2 regions of the Bacillus sp. C28GYM-DRY-1 genome follow, and region 2 is predicted to be linked to the other one. Evidence: riboswitches for the same ligand, from Rfam matches in the RefSeq annotation. Region 2 holds a riboswitch; the other holds the start of a gene.

Region 1 (16,099 bases), on a different contig from region 2:
TTATGGAAGTTGATACATATAGTAAAACGTGAAGAGCCTTTTCTTGGTCAGCAGCCCGCTTGTTTTGTAAGCATAAATGGAAAGCTTCCTGTGCGTCAAGGCGTTTACAGGCCGGGAAAGAAAAGGGAACAGGAGGAATGCGGAATGGGGCATTACGTCAAAACCGAGGAGCATGTGACACTGTTTGTAGAGGATATCGGACATGGAAGGCCAATCATCTTTTTGCACGGGTGGCCGTTGAATCATAAGATGTTTGAATATCAAATGAATGAGCTTCCGAAAAGAGGATTTCGTTTTATCGGCATTGATTTACGGGGATATGGGCAATCGGACCGCCCGTGGGAAGGCTACGATTATGACACAATGGCCGATGATGTGAAGGCAGTCATTTATACGCTGCAGCTTGAGAACGCGGTTCTTGCCGGTTTTTCGATGGGCGGCGCAATTGCAATCCGTTATTTAGCAAGGCATGACGGAGCCGATATTGATAAGCTGATTTTATTGTCTGCAGCAGCGCCCGCATTCACAAAACGCCCGGGTTATCCGTACGGCATGAGGAAGCAGGATATTGACGATATGATTGAACAATTCAAAACCGATCGGCCAAAAACACTGGCTGATTTAGGAGAACAGTTTTTTGAGGAAAAAGTGTCTCCGGAGTTCAGGCAGTGGTTTCTCAATCTGATGCTGGAAGCTTCCTCCTACGGGACGATCCACTCAGGCATTGCATTAAGAGACGAGGATCTCAGAAAGGATCTTGCCTTGATTAAGGTGCCGGCGCTGATCCTGCACGGGAGAAAGGATAAAATTGCGCCATTTGATTTTGCGAAAGAATTGAAGCGCGGCATCAAACAGTCGGAATTGGTTCCGTTTGTAAATAGCGGGCACGGAGCTTTCTATGAAGAAAAAGAGAAGATCAACCATTTGATTGCGCAGTTTGCCAAATTATAAGAAAAACCCGATATTAATCGGGTTTCTTTATGATTCCTTTGCTTTGCAGTTCAGTAATGATCAAATCAGCTCCGTCGGAAATAGATATCTGGTCTGATTCAATGATGAAATCAGGTGAAAGCGGCGCTTCATACGGAGAATCGATCCCGGTGAAATGTTTGATCTCTCCGTTTCGCGCTTTTTGATAAAGTCCCTTAGGATCGCGCTGTTCACAGACATGCAGCGGGCACTTCACATATATTTCATAGAATTCCCCTTCAGGAAAGAGCGCTCTGACCATATCCCGGTCCTCTCGGAATGGAGAAATAAAAGCCGTTAAAATCACTTGCCCGCTGTCGACAAACAGCTTCGCCACTTCTCCGATTCGGCGGATGTTTTCTATCCTGTCTTCAGTCCGAAAACCGAGATCTTTGTTTAAGCCGTGGCGGATATTATCGCCGTCGAGCACATAGCTCTGAATCCCCATGCGGTAAAGCTTTTCATCAACCGCATTGGCCAGCACTGATTTTCCTGAGCCGGACAGCCCGGTAAACCAGAGGGCGCAGCTTTTGTGTCCGTTTAAGGACTGTCTGTCAGACTTTGAGATTGCAGCGGGGTGCCAAATGATGTTCGGATTGTGTGTCATTCCAATCCCCCGCTGTTTTGCTGAATGGCAACGGGCTGTTGCTGAAGACCCTTGATCAGCACGTTTGCGACCTCAGGCCGGCTGAATTCTTTAGGAGGCTTTTTGCCTTGGCGGAGAAGCTCTCTCACCTTTGTGCCGGATAAGTGGATATGCTCTCTTTGGCTGTGCGGACATGTTTTCGAGGTGCCCATGTTTCCGCATTTCCGGCAGTAAAAGCTGTGCTCGAAAAACAGCGGCTTAATGCCCAGTTCCTCCTCAGTGAATGATTGAAAAATGTTTTGCGCGTCGTACGTTCCGTAATAGCTGCCGACACCCGCGTGATCACGGCCTACAATAAAATGGGTGCAGCCGTAATTTTTGCGGACGAGCGCATGGAAAATCGCTTCCCGCGGACCTGCATACCGCATGGCGGCAGGGAAAACCGACAACATGACACGATCCTTTGGATAATAGTGATCAAGCAAAACCTGGTAGCTTTCCATTCTAATATCACTCGGGATATCGTCTGGCTTCGTTTCTCCAACAAGCGGGTGAAGCAGCAGACCGTCGACCGTTTCTAACGCTGTTTTTTGAATGTATTCATGCGCTCTGTGAACAGGGTTCCTGGTCTGAAAGCCGACAATCGTTTTCCAGCCGAGTTTTTTAAAGGCTGCTCTTGTTTCTGCGGGCGCTGCGTAAAACTGTTCGAAGGATTTGTCGGGAAGGCGGCTGACAACGATTGGCCCTCCGATGCAGTAATCCGGCCGCGCCAGCATTTTTTTTACGCCTGGGTGGGCAGGATCGTTTGTTTTAAAAACAGACAGTGCTTCTTGTGTTTTATCAGGCTGGTATATATCAGTAACTGTGATCATGCCGTAGGTGATGCCGTCTTTCACAAGCTTGACGTGATCTCCGGCAGACAGTTTGTTTGCGGTTTCTTCTCCGACAGGCAGCGTAATCGGCAGGCTCCAAGGCAAGCCGTTTGCCAGCCTCATCTCTTTCACAACAGTATGATAATCTTTTTCTCCCAAAAAACCAGTTAACGGGCTGTAGCCGCCGATCGCGATAAGCTCCAGGTCGCTCAGTGCAAGCTGATCCAGCTCCGCTTCGCACGTGAACCCTTCAAAATGGCATGCGGGATCGCAGCGGTTGATTAACACCCCTCCATGGGGCTCGCTTCCATTCAACGTGTTCAACCTCCATTTTTACGTTTCCTTTGTTTTTCTTTTCTGCGCTGGTTGATAACTTCAAAAGCAGCGCCTCAACATCATTTCATTCCCATAGATGCGTTTGTCAGACATTATTCTTGATGCAGGCCGCATTCTGTTTTCTCCCGTCCGGCCCATCTGCCAGCTCTTTCATCGTTCGGGTCCGAGGAAGGCGCTGTACACATTTCACAGCCTATGCTCGGGTAATGTTGATCGTGCAGTTTGTTATAAGGCAAATTGTGCAGGCGGATGTATGTCCAAATGTCATCCCATGTCCAGTGGATGAGCGGGCAAATTTTGATGAGCTTAAACTTCTGATCAAGATTCACGTATTGAATATGCTTTCTCGTAGGCGACTGCTCCCGGCGCAGGCCTGAAATCCAAGCTGACATGCCGGACAGGTGTTTTTTAAGCGGCTCGATTTTCCGCAATTGACAGCATAGATTCGGGTTATGCTTCCACAGCTCTCCGCCGTATTGCGTCTCCTGTTCTTTTAAGCTCAGCTCGGGTTCGAGCAGCTGGATTTTCAAGCTCGGATATCGCTCTTTGACGGTCTCGATCAGCTCATATGTTTCCTGAAAATGCAGCCCTGTATCCAAAAAGATGATGTGCGCGTTTTTGTTGATTTTTGATATCAGGTCAAGAAGCACCATCCCTTCTGCGCCAAAGCTGCACGCGTACACAATCTTTTCCCCATATATTCGGTAAGCCCATTTCAACACATCGAGCTCATCGATCAATTGATCGGTTATCTGTTTGGACAGCGTGTCGTTCCATGTATCATGAGTGATGATTTGTTCGTTCAACATTTTCCCCCCCGTTTGCATCTGTTTGTTTTCTTATCTAGTGATCGAGTTATAGGCAGACTATTCATTTTTCACATAAACGTTCAGGGTTTTTAGGTGCGGCGGCGCCTAAAATGAAGGGGCGGAACCATTAAGAGACCGGCTGAATATGCTTTAAGCAAAATGGTTTTTATGCCCAAGGAGAGGTAGTATGCCGATTACCATTTATCAGGGGCATCATCATTCGCTTGCCCCGGCGGATATTAATATCGTCATTGATGTCATCAGAGCCTTTACGGTCACCCATTATGCGTTTATCGGCGGAGCGAAAGAGATTTTATTGGTGGGGACAGCGGAGGAAGCCTTTGCGCTAAAAGACAGGTTTCCGGATTACGTATTGACGGGAGAGGAAAAGGGGGTGGGTATCACCGGATTTGATTTAGATAATTCTCCAAAACGCATGGCAATGCAGGATATGGCGGATAAGCGTTTGATCCAGAAAACAACAAACGGCGTTACAGCGGCGTTAGGGGCGCTGAACACCAAGCATCTGTTCGTAACCGGATTTTCCAACGCCAAAACAACGGCAGAGCATGTAAAAACACTCGCCGTAAAGGATTGTGTCATCAACATTGTTGCTTCCCACCCGTCAGGTGATGACGACATGGCGTGTGCGGAGTATATCAAAGGCATTATTGAAGAGACAAATGCAGTAACGGCTGCGGGGGTAATTGATAGAATAAAACGCTCTTCTGTTGCAGAGAAATTTTTTGATCCCAGCCAGCCATTGTTTGATCCGGAAGACATATCATACTGTACAAAAGAACTGACAGGCGATTTCGTGATGAAAGTAAAACAAGAAAGAGAAGTTCCAACGATAGAGAGGGTCATAATATGAATGATTTTTCACTAGAATTGCCAGTGAGAACAAGCAAGCCGAGAGAAACGGGGCAGACGATTTTAATTGATAACGGCTACCCCTTGCAATTTTTCAAAGATGTAATAGCTGGGGCGTCCGACTATATTGATTTTGTGAAATTCGGCTGGGGCACATCATTACTTACGAAAGACCTTGAAGAAAAAATCAGCTCGCTGAACGAGCATGATATTAAATTTTTCTTTGGCGGCACATTGTTTGAGAAATATGTAAGCCAGAAAAAAGTGAATGAATTTCATCGGTACTGCACCTATTTCGGCTGTAAATATATTGAGATTTCAAACGGTACGCTTCCAATGACAAATAAAGAGAAAGCGGCTTACATTGCCGATTTTTCTGATGAATTTCTTGTGCTCAGTGAGGTGGGCAGCAAGGATGCGGAATTATCAAGCCGGCAAAGCTCTGGGGAATGGCTTGAGTATATCATTGAGGATATGGAAGCGGGCGCGGAAAAAGTGATTACAGAGGCAAGGGAAAGCGGGACAGGCGGGATCTGTTCCAGCAGCGGCGATATCCGGTTTCAAATTGTTGATGACATCATTTCCTCAAAGATTGATATCACCAGGCTGATTTTTGAAGCGCCAAACAAAACGCTTCAGCAAGGATTTATTCAAAGGATTGGGCCGAATGTGAATCTGGCCAATATCCCCTTTCCTGATGCCATCGCGTTAGAGACACTGCGCTTAGGGCTAAGATCCGATACCTTTTATTTGTAAAACAGCGGCTGCGGGGCTCTCGCCATGAAGAGAGCCTCTTCCTATTATTTTTTATGGCGGTACATAGGCGTGAGATAGGGAAGTGAAGTCAGGCGGATGTTATAGATGAAGTCGATGACTCTTGTCGATATGACTTGGCATATCAGGGCTTGAATGACGATGCCCCAGTCAATAATAGACGCGGTGACCATAAAAATGATGCCATTCATGATAAGGAGGATCGTCCCGGGATTCCCGCCGCGATAGATGGAAATCATCAGAGCAAGGGCTCCGAATCCTCCGTTCGAAATTTTGTATTTGTATAAAAGTCCGATGCCAAGTCCCAATAACACAGCGCCGCTTGCCAAATCAAGCCACAGGTTGGATGTGATATCCGTAAAAACAAAATCGAATATCAGTACCGAGACAGAGGTAACGGTAATCGAAGCAAGGGTGCCGGTAAATGTTCTCATCTCCAGCCATTTTAAAGCAGTAAAAAGCATCGAAACATTCACTGCCCACACTGAAAAGCCATGTGGGATTTGAAACAGATAATGCAGCAGCACCGCAATACCTGCTGCCCCGCCTGTCGGAATATCATGTGGAAATAAAAACAAGGACATGCCGAGTCCCTGTAATACGCCGCCTACGACAATCATAAACGTGAGTTTTGCTTTCATCAGCAGTTCAGCCATTAAGTCATTTGCTCCTTTATGAAAAGACTTGTCCGCTGTTTCCATTTTATGAGGCTGTCCATCATTTATGTATGCAAATATAGAAATGGCCCAGCTTAATATGCTGAACCATCCCACTCGTAGCGATGAATGATCTCCATATTGATTTCTGTTCCAATGCCTTTTCCTTTCGGGATGTGGACCATTCCTTTTGAAGGCTGAAGGCTGACGAGATTTGTAAAAGGATTCTCCATGACGTCCCACTCAATCGGTTCAATTTGATCATTTTCCATTTTAGACCATGGAGGCAGGCAGGCTTGCGAAAATAAAGCATAGAGCCGTGAAAGCGATCCGTCATATGCATGTGCGGACGCTCTGACGCCGAAATAACGCGCGAGCTGGAGGCAGTCCCGAAACTCATCGATCCCGTTGATATGCATAACATCTGGCTGAATGATATCCAAGCAGCGCTGTGAAAGGAGCGAAGCAAATTTCGCCGCGCTTTTCATATTTTCTCCACCGGCAACAGGAACAGATAAACGGCTGCGCAGCAAAGCGTAATCCTGCGTCTGATTAAAGGGCAAAGGCTCCTCGAACCATCCGATATTCGTCCATGTTGAGAAATAGCGTTCCCATTTCATAGCTGTTGCTGCATCGTAGCTTTGATTTGCGTCCAGAATCAACGCAATGGAGTTGCCTGCCGTATGCTGCAGCGCACTGATGTGCCGGACATCTTCCTCGAATGAAGCCCCGCCGATTTTGACTTTGACTTGCTTAAAGCCCTTTTTTAACTGGGTTTCAACGTTAGAGACCGAACGGCTGATCCATTGCGGCAGGTCTGAATACGATTGGAATGAGGCGTATACAGGGATCTCTTCTCTGTACCGCCCGCCCCATAGTTCGCAAATAGAACAATCCGCAGCTTTAGCCGCAATTTCTGTCAGGGCCATGCTTACAGCGGAGGCCGCGCGCTGATGCCATTTTTGAATCGTGCGCACTAGTGGCAGGCGGCTATCGGCCTGTTTTCCTAAAAGAAAGGGAATGATTCGTTTGGTGAAACCGATATGGAGAGCCGGAAGCCAATCAACGCATTCTCCCCAGCCGTCAATCCCGCTTTCTGTGACAATTCTGATGAGATAGCAAGTTCGATATTGTTTAAACCCGTTTGCGTCACCGTACGGCTCTTCTAACCGATGCAAAAGCGGAAAAGTCTCAACCCGTTCGATTTTCAAATTTGATGCTACCTTTCCTCAGTCGTCTGAAGCCGATTGCCTGCCATTTTAGGATCTTCTTTTTCTTTTGATTCTTCTTTGTTTTGATTCACATGGATCAGCAAAATTACGAGAATGCCGACAACAAGCGTCAATCCCGCAATGCTTAAAAACATGCCGGGTCTTGACCATTCCATCAGGCGGCCGAAAATCGGTGGCCCGATGGCCACCCCTAAGAAACGAACCGATCCGTAGAGCGAGGTCACAAATCCTCGTCTTTCTTTCCCGACAGCTCCGGTAATAAAGCTGTTCACACAAGGAAGAACAAGGCCTGAACCGATACTGCTCAGCACGAGAACACTGATAAAAAAGACCAGGTTCTCAATGAATGACAGTGTTGCGTAAGACACGGTCATGAACGCTAATCCGAGTACGATCAGCTTTTTCATTAACGATTGCTTTTGGCCTATTTTGCTTCCGGTTGTATAAGACGTTACACACATGACCAAAAGAGGAATCGCCAAAATCAAGCCTTTTTTGACGCCGTCGGTATCATATGTTTTTTCCAAGACATCTGATAGATAAAACAGGATGCCGAATAAAGTAAACAGGCAGGTTGCCCCGGCTAAATAAGCGGTAAACAGCCATCTGCCTTCATGCTTAAAAACACTTAACAGCCCTTTCGCATATTTTCCGATCGGGGGCGGTTCTTTTTCCTTTTTCTTTTCTTTAATAAAAATCCAAGTCAGCACGATCGAAATGATACAAAATACCGGGAAGGCAAAAAACGCGCCGTACCAGACAAGCAGGGCGATAAGCGAGCCGATGATTGGCGAAAGCACTTTCCCCATGCCGTTTGAAGCTTCAACGAGGCCGAGCACCTTGCTTTCCTGGGCGCCTTTAAACAGATCCCCTGACAGTGCCATGGCGATCGGGCCGGTCCCGGCTGCCCCGATTCCCTGAAGCGCCCGTCCTGCCATGATCCAAGGGTACGCATTGTCAAAAAAACCTGCCGCAAACCCGGCTAACAACCCGCCGGCTCCATACAAAAATAAGCAAGGGATAATGATGACTTTTCTTGAGAATCTGTCAGCGAGATAACCGACAATCGGAATGGCAAACGCCGCAATTAAGGAAAATACTGTGATCACGAGACTGACTTGAAATTGTGATAAATGAAGTTCAGATTTCATTTTTGGCAATATCGGAATAAGCATTGAGTTTCCAAGTGTTAATATTAAAGGGATTGAACCAATTGCAACAATCGTCATTCCGTTATTTTGTTTTGAAGATTCCATCTCAGAGCACACTCCTTTTCTTCTGCTTAGAATGTCCCTGATAGCTTCGTTTATTCAACGTTTAGACAGCAAAAAACCGAACAGAAAATACCTGTTCGGGAAAAAAGAGGATTAACCGAGAGCCTGTGAAATCAACGCATATAAGTGTCCATTTTTGATAGAAAGCTTCTTTTTCCGATAAAGCATAAGCGGAGGCTCATCGTCTGCATGAAATCCCATCTCCATCAGCCTCTCATGCAAAGATGTGTGTTCACCCGGGATATCGATGCGCATCGGACCTTGTTTGCCGGCGGCCAGCCTATTGATGAATTGTGCAGCCACGTCTGGTGATGGGGCGATGATGGGGCCGAATTTCAGATTGGCAGGTGTCTGTACAGATAGGCCGTAGCCAATCAGGTGTCCCTCATTGTTTCGGGCGATGACGCATTCCTCTGAAGTGTAAATAAGCTGCTGCAAAAGGTTTGTTCGATCTCCGCCAAAGGCAGCGAGATCGGCCGCGGCTAATTCTTGAAAGTCTTGTTCTCTAAAGGCTGTCAGTTCAGCCACAAGATGATCTCGCTTTTCAATCGGTTGAAAACCGTGACAACTGTATTTTCGGACTGAACCTGCTTGATGATAACCAGCTTTTTCATAAAGCGGCAAACCTTCTTTTGTGGCGCAAAGCCTGATGGCGGTGCTTTCATCCGTTTTGCTGATACACGCGTTTACCATCCGCCGTCCGAGACCGAGCCGTTTGTAGTCCTTGTCGACGATGACGAAGCCGATAGAAGCAAGACGGCCAAACAAAAATAAGCCGATACAGGAGATGATCTCACCGCGGATGTTTTGATAACCGAAAAAGCGCCCTTGCTGGACAAGCAGTGCCAGCTCTTGTTCGCCATAATCAGGCCACCCGGCTTGCCTGCAAAGCCGCAATAGTCCGGGGGTATGTTGTTCATGAAGCTCAATTAGCTCATCTATTACCTTCAAACACGTCATCTGCTTGTTCCGAATGTTTTGTACATGACAACATGAGTGCCAATGCCGGGAATCTCGAACGGTTCGCCAAGTTCCTCCCAGCCAAGCTTTGCATAGTAGCCTTTGACATGTTGTCTTGCATTGCACCAGACCGCCTGTACGTTTCTGTCTGCCAGTTTTTGCTCCGCATATTTGATCAGTGTGCTTCCGGCTTTTTGCTCGCGATATCCTTCAAGCGTCGCCATGCCTCTCAGCCGATATGCAGGGGATTCCGTTAATAATTGCTGATTTTGAGGGGAAAAAGAAGCGATGCTGATCAGGATTCCTTCATAAAACACGCCGAGATGAAAGGCGCCTTCCGCATGATCCTGTTCATATTTGCATTGTTCGATGGATTGATGGGGACGCAGGATGCGGTGCCGGATGTCGTATGTATCTTCCGCAGAAATGGTTTTAACTTCGAGCATGATGTTCCTCCTCATAATCTCATTTTCTTTATCGTAACACGAATTACGTTGGAAAAGACCGCCCATTTGGCTTAGGCAGTCTTCTAAGTATTAATGCAAATAGATATTTTGGCGCTGCTCATCTTTTTGCTGAATGTACGAAGTGAGCTCGGCGGTTAAGTCAGATCTGAGAAAAGGCGTAATCAGGTAGATGCCGTTAAACAGCTCGCATGCCGTATCCAGCAGGGAGCGCGCAATCGCAAGGCCTTCCGCTTTTTGTTTCTCTTTATCCTCGCCGGCGAGGGCCATTTTTTCACGAATAGAGTCAGATAGTTTAATCCCCGGAATTTCATTGTGGATGAATTCAGCATTTCGGCTGCTTGTGAGTGGCATAATGCCGATATAGATCGGCGTCTTCAGATGCTTTGTTTCGTTATGGATATCGACAAGCTGCTGCTCAGAATAGACAGGCTGTGAAACAAAATAATCTGCGCCGCAATCTATTTTTTTCTCCAGCCGTTGTACCGCTTTATCTAGATGGCGGACGTTAGGATTAAATGCGGCGGCGACCGAGAAATTCGTTTTCTTGCCAAGCGGTTTTCCAGACAGGGACAGTCCTTCATTAAACTGTTTGATCAGCCTGATTAAATCAAAGGATGTTAAATCATACACAGACGTTGCACCCGGAAAATCCCCGATCTTAGAAGGGTCGCCCGTAATGGCCAGCACGTCATTCAGCCCTAACGTATCAAGGCCCATTAAATGTGACTGCAAGCCGATAATGTTTCGGTCACGGCACGTAATATGGACAAGGGAGCGCATATCGAGCTGTTGCTTCACAAGGGTGCCGCAGGCAACATTGCTGATCCGCGGAGTAGCCAGGGAATTGTCGGCAAGGGTCAGGGCGTCGATTCCCGCTTCTTTTAATTCAGCAGCGGCGGACAGAAATTTGTCAAAGCTCAATTTTTTCGGCGGATCCAGCTCTACGATAATGGAGCGTTTTACCGCTGCGATCTCATTCAGGCCCGGTTCTGTGCGCTCATCCTGAACAGAAATGAATTCCTTAGGCCTGGTTTTGACTTCTTTTTCTGTAATCGGAGCAAGCCCGCCAATCGCTTCCGCCATCGCCCGGATGTGATTCGGCGTGGTGCCGCAGCAGCCGCCGATAATCCGTGCGCCTTGCTTGCGGAATTCTGACGCGCTGTTTTGAAAATACGTGTCATCTGTTTCATAGACGAGCCGGCCTTCTTCAAGTGAGGGGAGACTGCTGTTCGGATAAACTGATAAGAACACATCATCAAAAATCGGCACTTCGCTAAGCGCTTCAATCATGTGATAAGGGCCGAGCCGGCAGTTAATGCCGGCGATATCAGCCCCGAGATCCGCAATCGATCGCAATGCTTCAGAAAGCGGTGTTCCGTCCTGCAGTACACCTTGCTCATGCATGGAGACATTAAGCATAATCGGAAGGTCAGTCTCTTTGCGCGCGATTTTCAGCACTTCACGGGCTTCTTCCAAATCATAATACGTTTCTAACAGCAGCCCATCCGGCTCCTCATGCAGCAGCAGGTACAGCTGCTCGCGAAAGCTGCGTTTGATTTCGTCAAGGCTGTACGCATTTTTATTAAAGGTGCGGATGCCGCCCATCGTCCCCAGCACGTACGCATCGCCTGCTGAAGCCCGCGCGATTTTTACCGCCTCCTGATTCATTTTTTTGATGTCATCCTCAAGCCCGTGTCTGGATAATTTAATATAATTGGCCCCGTACGTATTCGTTTGAATGATGTTGGCTCCAGCCTCAACGTACGCTTTATGTATGCGCTGAATTTCCTCCGGCTTTGAAATGTTGAGCTCCTCAAAGCATCTGTCAATGCCGTAGGAGTAGAGGAGCGTCCCCATGGCGCCGTCGCCGATTAACACCTGTTTTTGCAAATCTTCTAAAAGTCCCATTGTCTGCCTCCTTTATTCACATTCAGCAAGGAAAAAAGAGAAATAAAAAAAGTCCTCTTAAGAAGAAGACTTTGTCGGTGATTTTGTCTCTTCTTATCTTCCAAGCTGTTCGAGCTTGCTGGATTTAGCACCTTGGTCATGGCTGATCGCCATTACACCGGTTGCTGAAGCTTCGTCGGGCCAGTCCCTCTGCTTCTCTTGATAAGAACGGATATGAAATTTTACATGTTCAGGAGCTGCCAAAAGATGCCTGGCGTTTTCCCTTTCTCCAAATTTACCGAAAATAAAGACAATAATCAATAGGATTCAGAAAATTTATCTGAAATTTATAAATTGAACATCAATTGGCAGATCTGCGCCCCGTACTGCTGTGATAATCTGCTGCAGGTCATCCTTGTTTTTTCCGGTGACACGCACTTGATCATCCTGCACTTGAGACTTTACTTTCAGTCCGGAGTTTTTGATGATGGTATTGATTTTTTTGGCGTTGTCCTTGTCAATGCCTTGTACAAGCTTTGCACGCTGGCGCACCGTTCCGCCTGACGCGCTTTCAACCTTGCCGTAATCAATATTTTTTGTCGGCACGTTTCGTTTAATCAATTTACTGACCAGCACATCTTTGAGCTGGCTTAATTTAAATTCGTCATCAGAAACGAGAACAAGCTCCTCTTTATCTAACGAAATGTCGCTTTTGCTTCCTTTAAAGTCATAGCGTGTGCTGATTTCTTTCAGCGCAATTTGAATCGCATTTTGCACTTCTGGCAATTCCACCTGGGATACAATATCGAATGAACTTTCTTTTGCCATATGAAAACCTCCATAACATTTAACTTATGTGTCGATTATAGTAGAATAAAGAGAAACTTCCAACAGAACAAAGAATCAATTTGTGATGATTGGAAAAAATGTTAACAGAATCCGCATAAAAATAAGCGGAACAGGAAGGACGATAGCATGAGACCAGGGCAGCAATTAACCTTGAGTATAGATCACCAAACTGACTTCGGTTACTTTTTAACCGACGGAGAAGATACGATTCTCTTACATAACAGTGAAATAACTGAGGATATCGAAGACAGGGATGAGGTAGAGGTCTTTATATATGTCGACCAGCAGGAAAGACTTGCGGCCACGATGAAAATTCCGGTCATCAGCGCTGATGAGTACGGCTGGGTCGAAGTGGTGGATAAAGTGGAAGATATGGGCGTTTTCGTTGATGTCGGCTTATCCAAGGATGCGCTTGTTGCAACTGAGCATTTGCCGCCATACGAGGATGTCTGGCCGCAAAAAGGCGACAAGCTCTACTGTATGCTGAAAGTGACGAATCGGGGGCGCATGTTTGCCAAACCAGCACCGGAGGATATTATAAGCGAACTGTTTACCGACGCTTCAGAAGATCTGATGAATAAAGAGCTGACAGGTACGGTGTACAGATTAATCGCAACGGGTTCATTTATCATCACAGACGATGGTATCCGCGGTTTTATCCATCCGTCAGAAAGAAAAGAGGAACCAAGACTCGGCTCAAGAATCACGGGACGGGTGATTCAAGTAAAAGAAGACGGCTCAGTCAACATGTCGCTGCTCCCGAGAAAACAGGATGCATTGTCTGTGGATGCCGAGTACATTTTAACGTATATGAGAACAAGAAACGGCGCTATGCCGTACAGCGACAAAAGCCAGCCTGACGATATCAGAGAACGTTTTAACATGAGCAAAGCCGCCTTTAAGCGCGCGCTTGGCCATTTGATGAAAAACGGAAAAGTGTATCAGGAAGACGGATGGACATACGAGAAAAAATAGAGGGCCGTACAGGCCCTCAGGCCCTCTATTTTTTTATATAAGAACTTCACAAATAAATTTCTGTTACGTATCATTAGGAGACAGATTGTTTTGTTAGTGAAAAGACAGGGGGAGATGTCGTGTACATTCGCATCGATTTTTTATTGATCTTGATTGCGATGCTTTTCTTTTGGATTGCTTATATGGCAGGAATTAAAAAGCAAACATGGATATTGTCCGGTTTCCGTGAGTCCCGGATACGTGACAAAGACCGTCTGGCTAGAATTGCGGGAAACTTTTTTCTGAATTCAGGGATATTTATTCTTTTAAACGGTTTTATTTCATTCCAAGGACAAGATCAGCTGATTCCGCCAATGATTTTGGCATATGGAGCTGGAGTCATCATTTATGTAAACAAAAAATTAATATAAAACCTCCAGCATATATCAAATATCTGGAGGTTTTTGTTTGCTCATTTTCTTAAAAAGAATACGGCTAATGTGCCGGGTCCGGCGTGTGAGCCGATCGTGGAACCGATTGAATGCATGATAATCTCTTTTGGCTTGAACGTATCTTCAATCAAATTTTTCATGTCATTGGCTGTTCCTTCGTTAGCGGCATAGCTGATTCCGACGGTTTGATCGCTCCAATTGTCTCCTCGCTCTTTCATTAATTCAATAATCCGTTTGAACAGCTTTTTCTGTCCGCGGATTTTTTCAAGAGGCACAAGCTTGCCGTCCTCCATATGAAGAAGCGGTTTAATATTGAGCAGACCGCCGACAAAAGCGGACGTTTTTGAAATTCGGCCGCCCCGGGCGAGGTACGTTAAATCATCGACGGTAAAAATGTGCTCAAGCTGTTCGCAAAAGTTCTTTACAGACGTTTCAATTTCTTGTATTGTATTTCCGTTGATACAGAGATCGGCAGCATGCCGGACAGCCAGCCCGTATCCTAATGAAGCACATTTGGAATCAATGACCCGTAAATCGAAATCGGGGAATTCCTCCTTTACTTCATTGGCCATCATCACAGCTGTCTGATACGTGCCGGAGAGGCCTGAGGAAAAGGCAATGTAAAGAGCGGGATCAACTGTTTCGGCATATTGCAAAAACACATTTTTAATCGTTTGCGGTGAGGCTTGGGACGTCTTAGGCGTTTCTCCATTTTGCATCGCTTCAAATATTTGTTCCGCATCAATCGTGACTGCATCTTCGAATTCTTTATCACTGAGAGAGACTCTGAGCGGAATAAAGCCAATGCCGTTTTCTTCAAAATAAGAACGGGGCAAATCAGCGGCGCTGTCAGCGATGAGATGAACTGTCATATTGCTTCCCTTCTTTCCGTTATCGCTCGTTATCATAAGAGTTAAGCCAACTATATCATATTAATTTGCCAAAATTGTGTTCAAATATTTGTTTTAAGGGAAAACATATTAAGAAGAAAGAGCGGAGGAACATGCCATGGTACTAGATCAAACAAAAAAATTACTCATCGTCATCATCGGCGCTTTACTCAATGCGGCCGGGCTGAACTTATTTTTGATTCCGGCAGATGTATATGCCAGCGGATTTACAGGTGTGGCCCAGCTTTTATCAAGCGTCATTGTTCAATATGCCCCCTTTTACATATCGACGGGAACGCTCTTGTTCCTCTTAAACATTCCGGTCGGTATTTTAGGGTGGCTGAAGGTCGGCAAATCGTTTACGGTGTACAGTATCTTAAGTGTCGCACTCACCACTGTGTTTATGGGAATTCTGCCGGAAACAAGCCTGTCACATGACATTTTGCTGAACGCAGTGTTCGGCGGCGTCATTTCCGCAGTCGGTATCGGCCTAACATTAAAATACGGCGCTTCAACAGGCGGGCTCGATATCGTCGCCATGGTGCTAGCTAAGTGGAAGGATAAACCCGTCGGCACATATTTCTTTATTCTCAACGGGATTATCATCTTGACGGCAGGATTATTGCAGGGTTGGGAGAAAGCATTATATACCCTGGTAACACTGTATGTGACAACGAGGGTGATCGACGCCATTCATACCCGCCACATGAAGCTCACGGCAATGATCGTGACGAAAAAAGCGGACGAAATCAAAGAAGCCATTTACGGAAGAATAGTGCGCGGCATCACAACTGTTCCGGCCAAAGGAGCCTTTACGAACGAACAGAAAGAAATGATGATTATCGTCATCACAAGGTATGAATTGTACGATTTAGAGAAAATTGTTAAAGAAGTTGATCCGAAAGCTTTTACGAACATTGTTCAAACAACAGGGATTTTTGGTTTCTTTAGAAAAGACTGACGAAAGCAGGTGGAAGTCGTGAAACGGCTGCTTGTGATGCTCCTTCCTGTGCTGCTTTTGATAGGCTGCGGGAAAGATGAGCAGACAGAACCCGATAAGGAGGTATCAGGCGGAATGGAGAATCAAAGGGTTGTTTTATCTGTTGACGCAATTCAGGAGCCTGAACAAATCAAATTTAACATGTCGCTGAAGAACCAAAGCGAACGTGCTGTCGAGTTTCAATTCAGCACAGGACAAAAATTTGAACTTGTCGTGTATGATTCTGACAACAAAGAAAGATACCGTTATTCGAAAGACA
Region 2 (16,099 bases):
TTACGGGGAGCTGCTAACTGCTAATTTATATATGCTGAAAAAAGGTGATAAACAGGCTGAGGTCATCAACTATTACGATGAGGAAAGCCCGACTGTCACGATTCCTTTAAACCCGAACAAAACGCCTTCTGAAAACGCTCAGGCCTACTTCACGAAATATCAGAAAGCGAAAAATTCGGTCGCAGTTGTCGAGGAGCAAATCAGGCTGGCGCAGGAAGAGATCGAATACTTTGATCAGCTGATTCAGCAGCTTTCGTCCGCTTCTCCTCGAGATATCAGCGAAATTAGGGAGGAGCTTGTGGAGGGCAAATATTTACGCCCTAAGCAGCAAAAAGGACAGAAAAAACAAAAACCGCACAGTCCGGTTTTAGAAACATATGAATCTTCCGCAGGCCTGACAATTTTAGTGGGCAAAAACAACCGCCAAAATGAATATTTAACAACAAGAGCGGCGGCCAGAGACGATATTTGGCTTCACACGAAGGATATTCCTGGCTCCCATGTTGTAATCAGAAGCAGCGAACCGGATGAGCAAACAATCATCGAAGCAGCGACAATTGCAGCTTATTTTTCAAAGGCTAAAGATTCAAGTTCAGTGCCTGTAGATTATACAAAAATCAGGCATGTTAAAAAACCGAACGGCGCGAAGCCCGGCTTCGTCACCTATGACAGCCAGCACACCGTCTTTGTCACACCTGATGCAGATACTGTCATCAAGCTGAGAAAAAGCTGAGCCGCACAAAGAAAAGCCAGAGCATTGTATGCTCTGGCTTATTTCTTTCTTCTTACCTGATAAAGCCTGTCAACTTCATCTACAAAATCGCCGTCAATCAGCTTATCCACTTTTCCAGCCAGTTCCTTTGTATGCTTTGGACTGGCTCCGTTTGTAGAAACAGACACCGTAACATGCCCTCTTTTTACGATTTTCGGTATGTACACATTGCCAAGCTCAGCGTCACTGACACAATTAACAAGCTGAAAAGGTGAAGCAGTTTGAACAATTTCTTTGTTCACTGCCGCATTATCCGTCGCGGCAATAATCAAAAAAGCATCGAAATAATCTTCTTCTTCAATCGCACGGCTGACCCATCTGATACGGCCGCTTTCTGCCATCTGCTTGATTTCCGGTTCAACATCCGGACTGACAAGCGTAATATCAGCTCCCTCAAAAAGCACCGTTTTCAGCCTTCTGAGAGCGATGCTGCCCCCGCCCGCAATGACAACCTTCTTTTTTTCCAAGCTAATGTGCAGCGGGAGCATATGAACCTCCGTCAAAATCAAATTGTCCCTCAGGATTTTCAGCAGTTTCTCTCACACGGTTCAAAAATGCGTTTTTCACATGAGGGTGGAATCCTATATAAGAAGAAAGGTAGACATTCGGATTATCAGCCTTTAATGTCTGAACCTCTCGTTCGATTTCATTCATCAGCATGCCGGTAAAAAGCAAATAGGGAACAACAAAGGTTGTCACGCCGTCATCTTTTTTAAGTTTTGAAAAAACCTCTTTGTAATTCGGATCGCACGCTGTCAAAAAGCACGGGATGACTTCCTTGACCGGAATCATGTGTTGAAGAAGATTGGCAATTCCGGTTACGTCTCTTTTTACGTCGGGATCTGAACTTCCCCTTCCGATAAGCACAACTCTTGCATTTTCATACGGAACACCTATGTCCTTCATTCGGTGATATACAGCCTTGACTACTTCTACATCAATCCCGATCGGCTTCCCATATGAAATACGGATTGAAGGATATCGGGATGCAGCACGCGCAATTTCTTCCGGAATATCATGTTTTGCATGCGCAGCTGTTAAAAGAAGCAAAGGCACCACTGCGATATGAGTGGCGCCTTGCTTCACACATGCTTCAAACCCTGTCTCAATTGTCGGCTCCTGAAGCTCTAAAAAGCTGATTTCTTGTACAGGCGCAGAAACGTGCACCTTGCATCCTTCCAAAAAGGCTGCGGCTTCTTGCTGCGCCTTTTTTACCCGGCTGCCGTGACCGACATATAAAATCGCTTGTTTCATTCTTACAACGCCTCGCTTAAATCGTGTTTTTTCAGCTCAGATTCAAACCATTCCAGCTTATAGTGATAATTTACAACATTTCCAATGACAATTAAACTCGGATTTTTAATGTCTTCTTTTATCACCGTTTCTGAAAGAGTGTCAACTGTACAAAAAACAGATTTTTGCTTATCCGTTGTTCCCCAGTGAATAAAGGCTGCCGGCGTAGAACCGTCCCGGCCGTTTTCAAGAAGTTTTCTTTCAATCTGCTGCACGTTTTTGATACCCATATAGATGACAAGTGTATCAATTCCTGTAGCCAGCGCTTTCCACTTTTCCTCAAAATCTTCGTCTTTTTTATAATGACCCGTTACAAAAGCGACGTTAGAGCCCGCATCCCGATGAGTAACAGGAATCCCGGCATAAGCCGCTGCCGCAATTCCTGACGTAATGCCGGGGATGATTTCAAACGGAATTCCGTTTTCAGAGAGACATTCCGCTTCTTCCCCTCCCCTTCCGAACACAAAAGGGTCTCCGCCTTTCAGTCTGACAACGGTTTTCCCTTTTTGCGCATACTTTACAAGAAATCGATTGATGGTTTCCTGCTGCATCGTATGAAAATCTGGAAGCTTCCCGCAGTAGATCAGGTCTGCTTGCTCTTTGGCATATTGTAAAATCTCTTTATTGACTAATCTGTCATATAAAATGACATCAGCTTTTTCAATGGCTTTTAGCGCTTTAATTGTGAGCAGATCAGGGTCACCGGGACCCGCTCCTACAATATATACTTTCCCCATCGTATTTCCCCCGATCTATTCGAGTTCTTCCAGAACATTTGCTGTGATGTTGTTCTCGCTTGCATTACGGCATCTGATAAGAACACAGCAGATCATATTTAGCTCAATTTTTGTTTGACAAACTCGATCAGCTGATTTTTGCACGCTTCACGGTCATACTGTCCTGAATCAAGAACGAGCTCCGGTGCATCCGGCTCCTCATAAGGAGAATCAATTCCTGTAAAGAACGGGATTTCTCCGTTTCTTGCTTTTTTATAAAGCCCTTTCGGATCTCTTTGTTCACAAATATCGAGGTCGCATTTAATGTATACTTCATTGAATTCGCCTGCTTCTACAAGCTGGCGAACCTGTTCTCTGTCCTCGCGGAAAGGAGAGATAAAAGCAGTAATCACAATGGTGCCCTGCTGAACAAAAAGCTTTGCCACCTCTCCGATTCTGCGGATATTTTCTTTTCGGTCTTCGTCAGAAAAACCAAGATCCTTATTTAAGCCGTGACGGATATTATCCCCGTCCAGCACAATGACTTGGTAGCCCTGCTCAAACAATTCTCTCGCAGCGGCATTGGCAATAGTTGATTTGCCTGAACCGCTCAACCCTGTCAGCCAGAGAATGGAGCTTTTATGCTTATTTTTTTGCTGGTATTCTTCTTTTGTAATAGAGGCTTCATGCCATACGATATCGCGATTTGTCACTGCCAGTCCCCCTTAAGATACGCCTGCTTCTTCTTTTTTCTTCATCCCTCTGATTAACACTTCTACAACTTCTGCGCGGCTGAATTCTGCAGGCGGGAGCACACCGTCTCTCAGCATGCCTCTTACCTTAGTTCCTGATAAAATGACGTGGTGTTCTCTGCCGTGAGGGCACGTTTTCGCTGTCCCCATATTTCCGCATTTTTCACAGAAAAAGCTGTGCTCGAATTTCAGCGGTGTAATCCCGAGCTCTTCAGCTTTAAATGTGTCAAACAGTTCCTGCGCCTCGTACGTTCCGTAATAGTCACCTACACCTGCGTGATCTCGGCCGACAATGAAATGCGTGCAGCCGTAGTTCTTTCTGACAAGCGCGTGGAAAATCGCTTCTCTCGGTCCTGCATAACGCATCGCTGCTAAGAAGACACCGAGGAACACACGGTCTTTCGGGTAATAATTGTCAAGAAGCACTTGGTAGCTTTCCATCCGCACATCAGCTGGGATGTCATCAGATTTTGTTTCACCTACCAGCGGGTTTAAGAACAAGCCGTCTACTGTTTCAAGAGCCGTTTTTTGAATGTATTCATGCGCTCTGTGAACAGGATTTCTTGTTTGGAAACCAACAATGGTTTCCCAGCCTTTTTCCGCAAACTGGCGTCTTGTTTCCGCCGGTTCAAACGTAAACTCAGGGAACTGTTTTGAAGCCTTTTTCATCAATGTGATTGGTCCGCCGACGTATGTATTGCCGCGGCTGAAAAGCTTTTTAACACCCGGGTGCTCCTGCTCATCCGTTTTATACACATTGACAGCTTCTTTTTGTTTGTCAGGCACGTACAGGTCTTCGATTTGGATAACGCCGTATGTTTCTCCTTCATACGTTAACTTTACCGTTTCACCGACTGACAGTTCCGCTGCTTTTTGCGCATCAACCGGAAGCGTAATTGGAAGGGACCAGACAACGCCGGAAGAAAGACGCATGCTTTCGACAACAGATACGTAATCTTTTTCATTAAAGAAGCCTTCGATCGGGCTGTATGCACCTATCCCTATTAATTCCAAATCTGCAAAAGAAATCAAATCGAGTTCAATTTCTTTTTGAATGCTGCTCACATCATATGATTCATCTACTCTGTTTACTAATGTTCCTCCGTGTGGTGCTAAGCTCATAATATCGATTTCCTCCTAGTTAACATATAAAATAACTCAGATTAATGGTCAGATTCCCCCGCCTTGTTCGTGGACCGAGCGTCTCTCTTTACGTATGGCCTTCATCAGGCTGATGGCACCGCCCGCCGCTAAAAGCACACTTACCATGATAAAGATTGAATAATAATCCGCTTTTAAAAACAAGGATACAAGCAGATAAGAAATTGATAAAGATAAAAACGGCGATACGATCCATACCTTCAGCATCGTTTGAACAACTTGTTTATGGAACACGTTCGGACCGTTTTTTGCCATGCCTATTCCGATAATAGAGGATGACGTGACTTGCGCCAATGGCACCGGCATCCCAAATACAGAACTGATGATTACCAGTCCGGCTCCTGTACCGGATAGGAGAATGCCTTCTCCTTTTGAGAATCTCGTAATTTTCTTCCCGTTTGTTTCTAACACCCGGCGACCTAGTAACAACGCGCCAAGAGCAACAAAAGCTCCCCCGTACAAGGTTCCTTTCGTTACATCCAGCACACCGGCCGCTACTAACGGGCCAACGGCATTTGCCACATTGTTCATACCGGCAGAGAATGCTTCAAAAAATCCTGCACCTAACAAAACTATGCCAAGGATTTTTTGCTTTTTAGAAGATGTAATTTCAATCTTAAAATAACGAAACAGCTTAGATACAAAATAGGTAAAACCGAAAGCGAACAGCGGGACGAAAACCCAAAAAGACACAATGACCAGCAGGTTGTTCACAAACAATACTTTGTAAGCCACTCCCACACCGACAACTGCGCCGACTGTAACTTCACTTGTCGACAAAGGAATCCCGAGGAGATTAGCCGTAAAGAGCGACAGCGCAGCGGCTCCAATAATAATACAAACAATCGTCAGTGTAATCGTCTGCTCGGGAATAATCCCGGAGCTGATGGTTTTTACAACCTCTCCCCCGCCAATGACCGCCCCGGCCAGCACACCGACTGCGCATAGGATCAAAGCGTAGGTTTTCTTTTTGATGGCTCCAGAGCCGTAAGCAACTCCCATCGAAGCTGCAGCGCCGCTTGCACCAATATTCATCGCGAAAAACAAGCTAAATAATATAGCGGCTAGTTCCATTTTGCAGCTCCTTATTCATGCAGTCCGCATTCTGTTTTCGCCATACCATTCCATCTGCCTGAACGTAAATCCTCTGCGGTAAAAGCAGGAGCCGTGCAAGGCGCGCAGCCAATACTTGGATATCCTTGGTCATGAAGCGGATTGTAGTCCAGCTCATTCCGGGAAGTGTATCTCCAAATGTCTTTCCAAGTCCAATGGATAAGCGGGCATACTTTTACTGATTTAAATTTTTCATCTTTGTTTAAGAAATTCGTATTGGCACGGCTCGGCCCTTGATCGCGGCGCAGACCGGAAAGCCAGGCTGGGTGTCCTGACAGTGCTTCTCTTAAAGGGACAACTTTTCTAAGATAGCAGCACTGATTCGGTTCTCTTTCCCACAGTTTGTCACCATGTTCTTCGGCTTGCTCCTCAAGGGTAAGGTCTGGTTTTTTCAGGATGATATTAAGACCTGGATACCGTTCTTTCACTCGTTCAATCGTTTCATAGGTTTCTTTAAAATGAAGCCCTGTATCAAGAAACACAATCTCTGCGTCTTTTTTCACTTTATAAATTAAGTCAATCAGAACGATTCCCTCAATTCCGAAACTGCAGGCATAAACAAGCTGATTGCCGTAATGGCCGTATGCCCACTTTAAAACTGACAGCGCTCCTTTATAAGGATCGTCTTCCGGAAATGTAATCGTTGGTTCTTCCCAATTATCGTACGTTAACATTTCTTCTTTCCTCCTTTCGGAGACAAACAAACAGTAGCTTTCTGCCGGTTGTCTTTTTCCAATTGTAATGTGATGCGCGGCTGCTGTATCAAAATCAGCCTTTTTTTCCTCTTAAAATAAAAAACTTCCAATCCGGCGGAAAGAAAGACAGGAACAGCATGTAGCCCTTATCTTTCAAAATGGAATTCATTTTGCTGGAAGTAGCACCTTACAAACTATGCAGGTTGCCGGGCTTCATAGGTCCAGTCCCTCAGCCGCTCTTGATAAGTTTTTAGATTTGTAGTAAATTTTAGCACAATTCTAACATAAGTCAACCCGACTTTTTTTATAGGATTAATAAAAAAACAGGCCGAGTGGCCTGATTTCAAGTACAGCAAGGCTTTAAAGCCTCTGCACATCACCGGAATTTATTTGTTATTTTTTAAACCAATCTGTTGACTCGGGATTTTGTTTCCACGTTTTCAGCTTTTCCAGATCGTCTGAATGAATATTTCCGTTTTCAAGCGCGACCTCTGTAAGCGTATCATAATCTGTTAAAGAGTAGTATGGCAGTTCTGCCTTTGCAAATGCTTCCCGCGCTTTAGGGAGCCCGTACGTGAAAATCGAGACGACACCGAGCACTTCACTGCCAGCCGCTTGTAAAGCTGCCGAAGCTTCAAGTACGCTTCCTCCTGTGGAGATTAAGTCTTCAATGACGACAGTTTTTTGCCCCTTTTGAACAGCTCCCTCAATCTGATTGCCTTTTCCGTGCGCTTTCGGCTTGCTTCTCACATAACACATCGGAAGATTCAATCGGTCAGCCGCCAGAGCAGCATGAGGAATACCGGCTGTTGCTGTTCCAGCAATCATTTCAGCTTCAGGAAAATGCTCTTCGACAAGCTTGCTGATGCCTGAGGCGACATCATTTCTGACCTCTGGGAAAGATAGCGTAAGGCGGTTGTCACAGTAGATTGGCGATAAAATGCCGCTTGCCCATGTAAATGGCTCGTTCGGGCGTAAACATACAGCTTGGATGTCTAATAGATGTTTTGCGATGATTTGTTTCATAATTTGATTCCCTCCCATTCGAGTCTGACAGCTTCATAGGCTTTTACTGGGTTTTTCGCTTTTGTAATCGAGCGTCCTACCACAATCGCTGATGACCCTCTCTCTCTTGCAATTGCAGGTGTCGCTACGCGAATTTGGTCATTCGCAGCGTCCTCAGACATCCTGATCCCCGGAGTGACAGTCAGAAATGAAGGCGACACCGATTGGTAAATGGCTTTTGCTTCATGAACAGAGCAGACCACTCCATCAAGCCCGCTTTCTTCTGCCAGCTTACTGTAGTGCACAACCGTGTCGATCAGAGGCTTTTCGATTAGCAGTTCATTCTTCATCATTTGTTCAGATGTGCTTGTCAGCTGGGTTACCGCGATAAGTGACGGGCGTTTTTTTCCGGACGGCGTTCCTTCTTCTAAGCCTTCCAGGGCTGCTTGCATCATTTTTTTGCCTCCGGCCGCATGAACATTGACGAGGTCCACCCCGAGACCAGCAAGGCGCTTCATCGCTTTGTTTACAGTGGTCGGGATGTCATGAAGCTTTAAATCTAAAAACAGCTCGCAATTTCTTTCTTTTAATTGTTTAACTATAGATGGTCCTTCTTGATAAAAAAGTTCCATCCCAACCTTTACAAATAACGGTTCTAGCTGAAAAGGCGCTAAGAACGCAAGTGTTTCTTCAGCTGATGCAAAATCAAGCGCGATGATGGGCAGGTTGTTTTTCATGGTTCCAGCTCCTTCCGATGCATTCTTCAACAGATTCATAGCCGTATTGGCGTAAAACAGCAGGGAGCTGTTCAATAATGTCCGGGCATGCAAAAGGATTCACAAAGTTTGCTGTTCCGACAGCTACCGCGCTTGCTCCCGCGAGAAGAAACTCCAGTGCATCTTCGGCCGTCTGCACGCCTCCCATCCCGATAATCGGAATATTGACCGCTTGGCTGACTTCATACACCATGCGAATGGCAACCGGCTTCACGGCAGGGCCGGAAAGCCCCCCTGTTTTATTCGCTAATATCGGTTTTCCTGATTTTAAATCAAGCCTCATGCCGATTAATGTGTTAATCATTGTAAGGCCGTCCGCTCCCGCCCCTTCGATCGCAGATGCAATTTCTGTGATACTTGCCACGTTCGGGGAAAGCTTTACATAAACGGGTACATCCGAAACCTTTTTAACCGCCTTCGTCAAATCAGCAGCCATTTCAGGATTCGTACCAAAAGCAATTCCGCCTGTTTTCACATTCGGACAAGAAATGTTCAATTCAAGAGCATGAACATTAGGCGCTTGGCTGATATGCTCTGCGACTTCAACATACTCCTCGACTTGAGAGCCTGCAACATTTGCAATAATCGGCGTATCAAACTGTTCAAGCCACGGCAGCTCATTTTGCAAAACGCTTTCCAGCCCCGGATTTTGGAGACCGATCGCATTGAGCATTCCAGCGCCAGTCTCAGCTACTCTAGGCGTCGGGTTCCCGAAGCGAGGTTCCTGTGTCGTAGCTTTGATCATAATGGCTCCGAGACAAGATAAATCATAAAAACGCGCAAATTCTTTTCCAAAACCGAAGCAGCCTGATGCCGGAATGATCGGATTTTTCAATTCAAGTCCAGGCAATTTGACCTCTAGCATTACAGCGCCACCTCCTGAGCTTTAAATACAGGTCCGTCGAGACATACTTTTACGTAGGATGCCTCACTTTCGTTTGTATGGCACACACACGCGAAGCAGGCACCGATTCCGCAGCCCATTCGTTCCTCCATAGACAGGTAAACTTCTTTATGGGCATATTCCTGTTTTAATGCCTTCAGCATCGGTGTTGGCCCGCAGCTGAGGAGAATATCAAACTCTAGATTCTTCTGTTTTATGACATCTGTGACAAACCCGGTTTCCCCGTAGCTTCCGTCAGCTGTTGCCACATACGTGTCTCCATACTGTCGGCACTCTTTTTCATAAAAAACATCCTTTGCCGATTGGAACCCTAACACGTGTATGACCTTTACCCCTTTTTCTTTCAAGCGTTTCGACAGCTCTTGGAGAGGCGGGACACCTACACCGCCTCCTACCAGCAAAGCCGTCTTTCCGGGTTGGACTTCATTGACAGGAAAGCCATTTCCCAAAGGTCCGAGAACATCCACAGGTTCTCCCTGCTGCTTCATCGATAAGAGTCTTGTTCCTTCCCCATCTACTCGATAAATGATGGTGACTTCATTTTTTTCTAAGTTGACGTCAGCAATGCTGATTGGTCTTCTTAAAAGAGGCGTAACCGCTTCGCTCACTTTAAGATGAAGGAACTGTCCCGGGGTTGTAAACCCTTGGACAAGCTCCCCTTTCAAAACCATTTGATACACCCGGTCTGCAATTTGCTGGTTAGAACATACTGTCAAATACGCTTTTTTCATATAGTGACTGCCGCCTCCTGATTTGTGTTGACTGCCGGCATTTGATCGGCACGGAATGTCATGCTTTCCAGCACTCGCAGTATCGCTTCAGCCGTATCTAAAGATGTTAAGCAGGCAACACCATTTTCTACTGATTCACGTCTGATTCTAAATCCGTCTCTTGCCGGCTGCTTTCCTTTTGTCAGCGTATTGATGACAAACTGCGCTTCTCCGTTTCTGATCACATCTAGCAAGTTCGGGCCGTCCTGGCCGATTTTTCCGACGACCTTCGCTGGAATTGACGCTTCCTTGAGATACCCCGCCGTTCCTTCGGTCGCTAAAATGTTATACCCGATCGCATGGAATCGCTTAGCGATGGCAAGCCCTTCTTCTTTGTCCTTATCAGCCACTGTTAAAAGCACGGATCCGTAGTTAGGGATTTGAATGCCTGAAGCAATTAGAGCTTTATAGAGCGCTTTTTCAAGTGTGGAATCTTTCCCCATGACCTCTCCAGTTGATTTCATTTCAGGCCCTAACGTAATATCCACTCTTCTCAGCTTAGCGAAGGAAAAGACTGGCGCTTTTACAAAAACCCCCTGCTGTTCAGGCTGAAGGCCCTCTGTATAGCCAAACGCCGCCAGCTTTTGGCCGAGAATGACCTTTGTAGCAAGGTTCGCCATTGGGATACCCGTGATTTTGCTTAAGAACGGTACGGTTCTGCTCGATCTCGGATTTACTTCGAGCACGTACACTTCGCCTTGTGATAAGACAAATTGAATATTGAGCAAACCGACAATGTTCAGCCCTTTAGCTAGTGCTATTGTGTACTGTTCAATTTTTTTCTTAATGTCTTCTGTGAGAGACTGAGGCGGATAAACAGCGATTGAGTCTCCGGAGTGAACGCCCGCCCGTTCAATGTGCTCCATAATTCCCGGAATGACGACTGTTACACCGTCAGATACTGCATCAACTTCAATTTCTTTCCCAGTTAAATATCTGTCAATTAATACAGGATGCTGCGGATTGATTTTGACTGCGTTTTTCATGTAATGAAGCAGTTCTTCTTCATAATACACAATCTCCATCGCCCGGCCGCCAAGTACATAGGAAGGGCGCACCAGTACCGGATAGCCGATATCACTCGCAATGCTTACCGCCTGATCAACTGATGTCGCTGTTTTGCCAAGCGGCTGCGGAACACCGAGTTCTCCAAGCGCATGTTCAAATTTATCCCGATCTTCCGCACGGTCTAAATCTTCTAACGAAGTCCCAAGGATTTTCACTCCACGTGCAGAAAGCTCGTCAGCAAGGTTAATCGCAGTTTGTCCGCCGAACTGTACGACAACGCCCATTGGCTGTTCGAGGTCAATGATGTGCATGACATCTTCAATCGTAAGCGGTTCAAAGTACAGCTTGTCTGAGATACTGAAGTCTGTTGAAACGGTTTCCGGGTTGTTATTGACAATAATGGCTTCATAGCCTGCTTGTTTAATTGCCCATACAGAGTGAACAGTCGCATAATCGAATTCAACACCCTGACCGATTCGAATCGGCCCCGAACCAAGCACTATCACACTTTTCTTTTCTGTAACGACAGATTCATTTTCCTCTTCATATGTGCTATAGAAGTATGGCGTTTCTGATTCAAATTCCGCCGCGCACGTATCCACCATTTTGAATACCGGCGCAATTCCCGCTTGTTTTCTTAAGCTGTAAAGCTCCGATTCTTTCATTTCCCACTCACGGCTGATGTACTTATCAGAGAATCCGAGTTCTTTTGCCCGCCTCAGTACGTCAGTATCACCTGCATTTGCCTTCAATTCTTTTTCAAACTGTACAATTCCGAATAGCTTATGCAGGAAGAAGACGTCGATCGCAGAAAATTCATGGAGGTCTTTTACCGTGTAGCCTCTTCTGTACGCTTCAGCTAAGTAGAATAAGCGTTCATCACCGGCCTTTTTAATTCGTTTTTCAAGAAGCTCATCGGAAATGTCTCCAGCGTCCTTTAATTCAAGATGATACACATCCGCTTCCAGTGAACGCACAGCCTTCAGCAATGACTCTTCAAGCGTGCGGCCGATCGCCATGACCTCTCCTGTCGCTTTCATTTGCGTGCCGAGCTTTCTGTTTGCTGATTCAAACTTATCAAACGGCCAGCGCGGAATTTTGGATACGACGTAGTCAAGAGCCGGTTCAAATGCTGCATATGTTTTTCCTGTCACTGGGTTCATCATTTCATCTAATGAAAGGCCGACAGCAATTTTAGCAGCAAGCTTTGCAATCGGATATCCCGTTGCTTTTGAGGCAAGGGCAGATGAACGGCTGACCCGCGGGTTTACTTCAATAATGTAGTATTGGAAGCTGTCTGGATCTAAAGCGAGCTGGACGTTACATCCACCTTCGATTCCAAGCGCGCGGATCAGTTTTAACGATACATTCCGCAAGAGCTGATATTCGCGGTCACTGAGCGTTTGGCTTGGCGCGACAACAATACTGTCTCCAGTGTGGATTCCGACTGGATCAATGTTCTCCATATTACAAACGACAATCGCGTGGTCCTGGCTGTCTCGCATCACTTCATACTCGATTTCTTTATAGCCCGCGATGCTTTTTTCAAGCAGACATTGATGCACCGGGCTTAATTTTAAGCCGTTCTCAACAATTTCTTTCAGTTCGGTTTCATTCGAGCAGATGCCGCCGCCTGTTCCTCCCAATGTATATGCCGGGCGGACAATGACAGGGAAACCAATTTGGCTGACGAAGTTTTCTGCTTCTTCAAGAGAGTGGATAATTTCACTTTCTGGCACCGGCTCATTCAGATCATTCATAAGTGTTCTGAACAAATCGCGGTCTTCAGCCTGCTGAATCGCAGACAGCTTCGTGCCAAGCACTTCGACGCCGCACTCTTCCAGCACGCCTCTCTCAGAAAGCTCAACCGCAAGATTCAAACCGGTTTGGCCTCCGAGAGTAGGAAGAATGGCATCCGGGCGCTCTTTTCTGATGATTCGCGTCAGGAATTCAGGAGTGAGCGGTTCGATGTAGACTCGGTCAGCCATTTCTGTATCTGTCATGATCGTAGCAGGGTTTGAGTTGACAAGGATGACCTCATAGCCTTCTTCTTTCAATGCGAGGCAAGCTTGTGTTCCAGCATAGTCAAATTCTGCTGCTTGGCCGATGATGATCGGTCCAGATCCAATTACTAAAATTTTGTTAATGTCTACGCGTTTTGGCATACCGCTTCCCCTTCTTTCACTGTTGTTTCGATCATTTCGATGAATCTGTCAAATAGATGGTTGGCATCCTCAGGACCAGGAGAGGCTTCAGGATGATATTGAACCGTAAAAGCCGGCAGTATTTTATGCTTCAGCCCTTCAATCGTATCGTCGTTAATTGCGATATGCGTCACTTCCAGTTCTGTTTTGCTGATTGATGAGACTGTATAGCCATGGTTTTGAGATGTTAAGGCGACTTTTCCGGTAGACAGCTCTTTTACCGGGTGGTTCGAGCCCCTGTGGCCGAATTTCATTTTTTCAGTATTCGCTCTGCACGCCAGCGCGAATAACTGATGGCCGAGACAAATTCCGAATAATGGCACTTTTCCAAGCACACCTTTAATCATCTCAATCGCTTCAGGCACATCTTTCGGATCTCCAGGTCCGTTAGAAAGCATGATGCCGTCCGGTTTCAGCTGAAGCACTTCTTCCGCTGTAATGTTGTAAGGCACAACGATGACATCACATTTCCGTTTGTTCAGCTCTCTAAGAATACCGTGCTTCATGCCGAAATCAACCAAGACAATGCGTTTGCCTCTTCCAGGGCTCGGATATGCTGTCTTGGCCGATACTTGGGAGACTTGATTTCTTGGCAGTTCAGTTTCATTCAGTTTTTTTAGCACCGCTTCGATATCTTCATCAGGTGAAGCGAATGTTCCTTTTAGCGCGCCTGCCGTGCGAATCATTCGTGTCAGCTTTCTTGTATCAATTCCCTGCAGTCCCGGAATGTTTTTCATTTTTAAATACTCGTCTAATGTGTATGCTGAACGCCAATTGGAAGGCTGTTCACACAATTCTTTGATAATCAGCCCTTTCACAAAAGGGGTAATGGATTCAAAATCATCACGGTTGATGCCGTAATTTCCGATAAGCGGATACGTTAATGTTACGATCTGCCCGCAGTAAGAAGGATCAGATAATATTTCCTGATAGCCTGTCATCCCAGTGTTAAAAACGACTTCTCCCATGCTGTGTTCTAAGCTTCCGAAAGCTTCTCCCTCGAATACCGCTCCGTTTTCCAGTACTAATCGTCTCTTCATTTGACAAGTCTCCCTTCTTCGTAAGCAAGCTTCCCTGCCGCAATTGTAGCGACAGGCCAGCCGGTGCAGCTGATGCCGTTAAATGGTGTGTTTTTTCCTTTTGATAAAAATGTCTCTTTGTCAATAACTGCTTCCTTTTCCAGGTCGATTAACGCAATGTCGGCAACTTGCCCCGTTTGTAATGTTCCGTATGGGAGACCGAACGCTTCGCATGGTTTGATTGTCATGTAATCAATCAGCTGTTTCAGCGACCAGCTGCCATTTTTGACAAAGTGTGTGTATAGGAGCGGGAACGCTGTTTCTAAGCCGACAATTCCAAATGGCGCCAGCCTCATTTCTGTATTTTTCTCTTCCTCAGTATGCGGCGCATGGTCTGTTGCGATAAAATCAATCGTTCCGTCTAAAAGACCTTCGATTAAAGCAGCTCTGTCTTCTGCCCCGCGGAGCGGAGGATTCATTTTATAATTGGTATCCAATCCCGGAATGTCTTCATCACAAAGCAGTAAATGATGAGGTGATACTTCTGCTGTCACCCGAATTCCCGCTTTTTTCGCATCACGCACGACTCTCACAGATTCTTTCGTGCTGATATGGCATACATGATAATGGCAGTTTGCCGCCTCAGCCAGCAATACATCGCGGGCAATATGAACTGATTCACACACAGAAGGGATGCCGCTGAGCCCGTTCGCTTTGGAGAATGTCCCCTCATGAACGCTTCCTCCGTAAATTAAGGAGTTGTCTTCACAATGTGCCACAATGGCTTTGTCGATCGCAGCTGCCCGTTTCATCGCTTCATACATCATTCCTGCTGTCTGTATACCAACACCGTCATCTGTAAAAGCAAATGCTCCGGCTTCTTTTAAAGCTTCAAAGTTTGTCATCTCATCACCGATTTGTCTGATCGTAATGGATGCATACGGAAGAACTCTGACACATGATGTTTCTTTAATACGGTTTTGCACCCATTCCATCTGCTCCTTCGTATCAGGGACCGGCCGCGTATTCGGCATTGCCGCTACTGTTGTATAGCCGCCGCGCGCCGCTGCTTTTGCACCGGTTTCAATGGTTTCTTTTTTCTCTCCGCCCGGCTCTCTGAAGTGTACGTGGAGATCAACAAACCCAGGTGAAACGAGCAAGCCTTTTGCATCAATTACGGTTTCGTCATCCGCTGCATCAAGCCTGCCGATTTCGGAGATGATTTCTCCAGTCACTCGAATATCCGCTTCTGTTTTTTCACCATTTTCGTTAAGTATCCAGCCATTTTTAATGAGATATGACATACGCTGTTTCTCCTCTTTTCACTTTGGTTTGTAAGGCACGCTGTATCACTGCCATTCTGATAAATACACCATTTTGCATTTGTTTGAAGATTCTTGATTTTTTGCTTTCTACTAAGCTGTCATCAATCTCCACTCCTCTGTTTACCGGAGCTGGATGCATAATAATCGCATGCTGCTTCATACGCTCAGCCCGCTCTACGGTCAAGCCGTATTTATTTAAATAGCCGTCCTGACTGACAGCGGACTGATGTCTTTCATTTTGAATGCGAAGCAGCATGACAACATCGGAAGACTCAACTGCTTCATCCATTGAGACATACGTGCCGAATGGATTTTCTTCATCCTGCCATTCCGAAGGACCTGAAAACAGGACACGGGCACCTAGTCTTGTCAACACTTCCGCATTTGATCTAGCCACTCTGCTGTGCTTAATATCGCCATGAATGGAGACGGTAAGCCCTTTGAATGTATGGAACTCTTCATTAATTGTCATTAAATCAAGCAATGATTGCGTCGGGTGCTGGCCGCATCCGTCTCCCGCGTTCAGAATCGGGATCTTCACCTGGCTGACAAGTTCTTTATAGTACTCATCCTCACTGTGCCTGAT

What was found. Region 2 has a riboswitch for S-adenosylmethionine ahead of Q3W56_RS00445 (phosphoadenylyl-sulfate reductase). Riboswitches for the same ligand answer to the same signal wherever they lie in the genome.
Region 1: linked by a shared signal. The riboswitch ahead of Q3W56_RS04110 (bifunctional homocysteine S-methyltransferase/methylenetetrahydrofolate reductase) and the one ahead of Q3W56_RS00445 (phosphoadenylyl-sulfate reductase) in region 2 are both predicted to bind S-adenosylmethionine.

Annotation. Positions count from the first base shown of each region.
Region 1 covers NZ_JAUMKF010000003.1:65,556-81,654, forward strand. The annotation lists gene Q3W56_RS04055 (alpha/beta fold hydrolase) at 145-951, shown strand; gene cysC (adenylyl-sulfate kinase) at 965-1,576, opposite strand; gene sat (sulfate adenylyltransferase) at 1,573-2,742, opposite strand; gene Q3W56_RS04070 (phosphoadenylyl-sulfate reductase) at 2,856-3,569, opposite strand; gene Q3W56_RS04075 (2-phosphosulfolactate phosphatase) at 3,760-4,446, shown strand; gene Q3W56_RS04080 (phosphosulfolactate synthase) at 4,443-5,201, shown strand; gene Q3W56_RS04085 (YitT family protein) at 5,246-5,875, opposite strand; gene Q3W56_RS04090 (mandelate racemase/muconate lactonizing enzyme family protein) at 5,971-7,086, opposite strand; gene Q3W56_RS04095 (MFS transporter) at 7,095-8,363, opposite strand; gene Q3W56_RS04100 (GNAT family N-acetyltransferase) at 8,475-9,332, opposite strand; gene Q3W56_RS04105 (GNAT family N-acetyltransferase) at 9,338-9,787, opposite strand; gene Q3W56_RS04110 (bifunctional homocysteine S-methyltransferase/methylenetetrahydrofolate reductase) at 9,878-11,716, opposite strand; SAM riboswitch class I at 11,807-11,924, opposite strand; gene Q3W56_RS04115 (YajQ family cyclic di-GMP-binding protein) at 12,032-12,523, opposite strand; partial or broken gene Q3W56_RS04120 (CvfB family protein) at 12,622-13,519, shown strand; gene Q3W56_RS04125 (DUF3784 domain-containing protein) at 13,678-13,929, shown strand; gene Q3W56_RS04130 (DegV family protein) at 13,971-14,822, opposite strand; gene Q3W56_RS04135 (YitT family protein) at 14,959-15,801, shown strand; gene Q3W56_RS04140 (BsuPI-related putative proteinase inhibitor) at 15,820-16,099, shown strand, end outside.
Region 2 covers NZ_JAUMKF010000001.1:80,938-97,036, reverse strand. The annotation lists gene rqcH (tRNA modification protein RqcH) at 1-733, shown strand, start outside; gene sirC (precorrin-2 dehydrogenase) at 772-1,260, opposite strand; gene sirB (sirohydrochlorin chelatase) at 1,241-2,026, opposite strand; gene cobA (uroporphyrinogen-III C-methyltransferase) at 2,029-2,802, opposite strand; gene cysC (adenylyl-sulfate kinase) at 2,901-3,494, opposite strand; gene sat (sulfate adenylyltransferase) at 3,507-4,655, opposite strand; gene cysP (sulfate permease) at 4,704-5,768, opposite strand; gene Q3W56_RS00445 (phosphoadenylyl-sulfate reductase) at 5,780-6,481, opposite strand; SAM riboswitch class I at 6,646-6,751, opposite strand; gene pyrE (orotate phosphoribosyltransferase) at 6,896-7,528, opposite strand; gene pyrF (orotidine-5'-phosphate decarboxylase) at 7,525-8,244, opposite strand; gene Q3W56_RS00430 (dihydroorotate dehydrogenase) at 8,213-9,148, opposite strand; gene pyrK (dihydroorotate oxidase B electron transfer subunit) at 9,148-9,918, opposite strand; gene carB (carbamoyl-phosphate synthase (glutamine-hydrolyzing) large subunit) at 9,915-13,130, opposite strand; gene Q3W56_RS00415 (carbamoyl phosphate synthase small subunit) at 13,115-14,209, opposite strand; gene Q3W56_RS00410 (dihydroorotase) at 14,206-15,492, opposite strand; gene Q3W56_RS00405 (aspartate carbamoyltransferase catalytic subunit) at 15,476-16,099, opposite strand, start outside.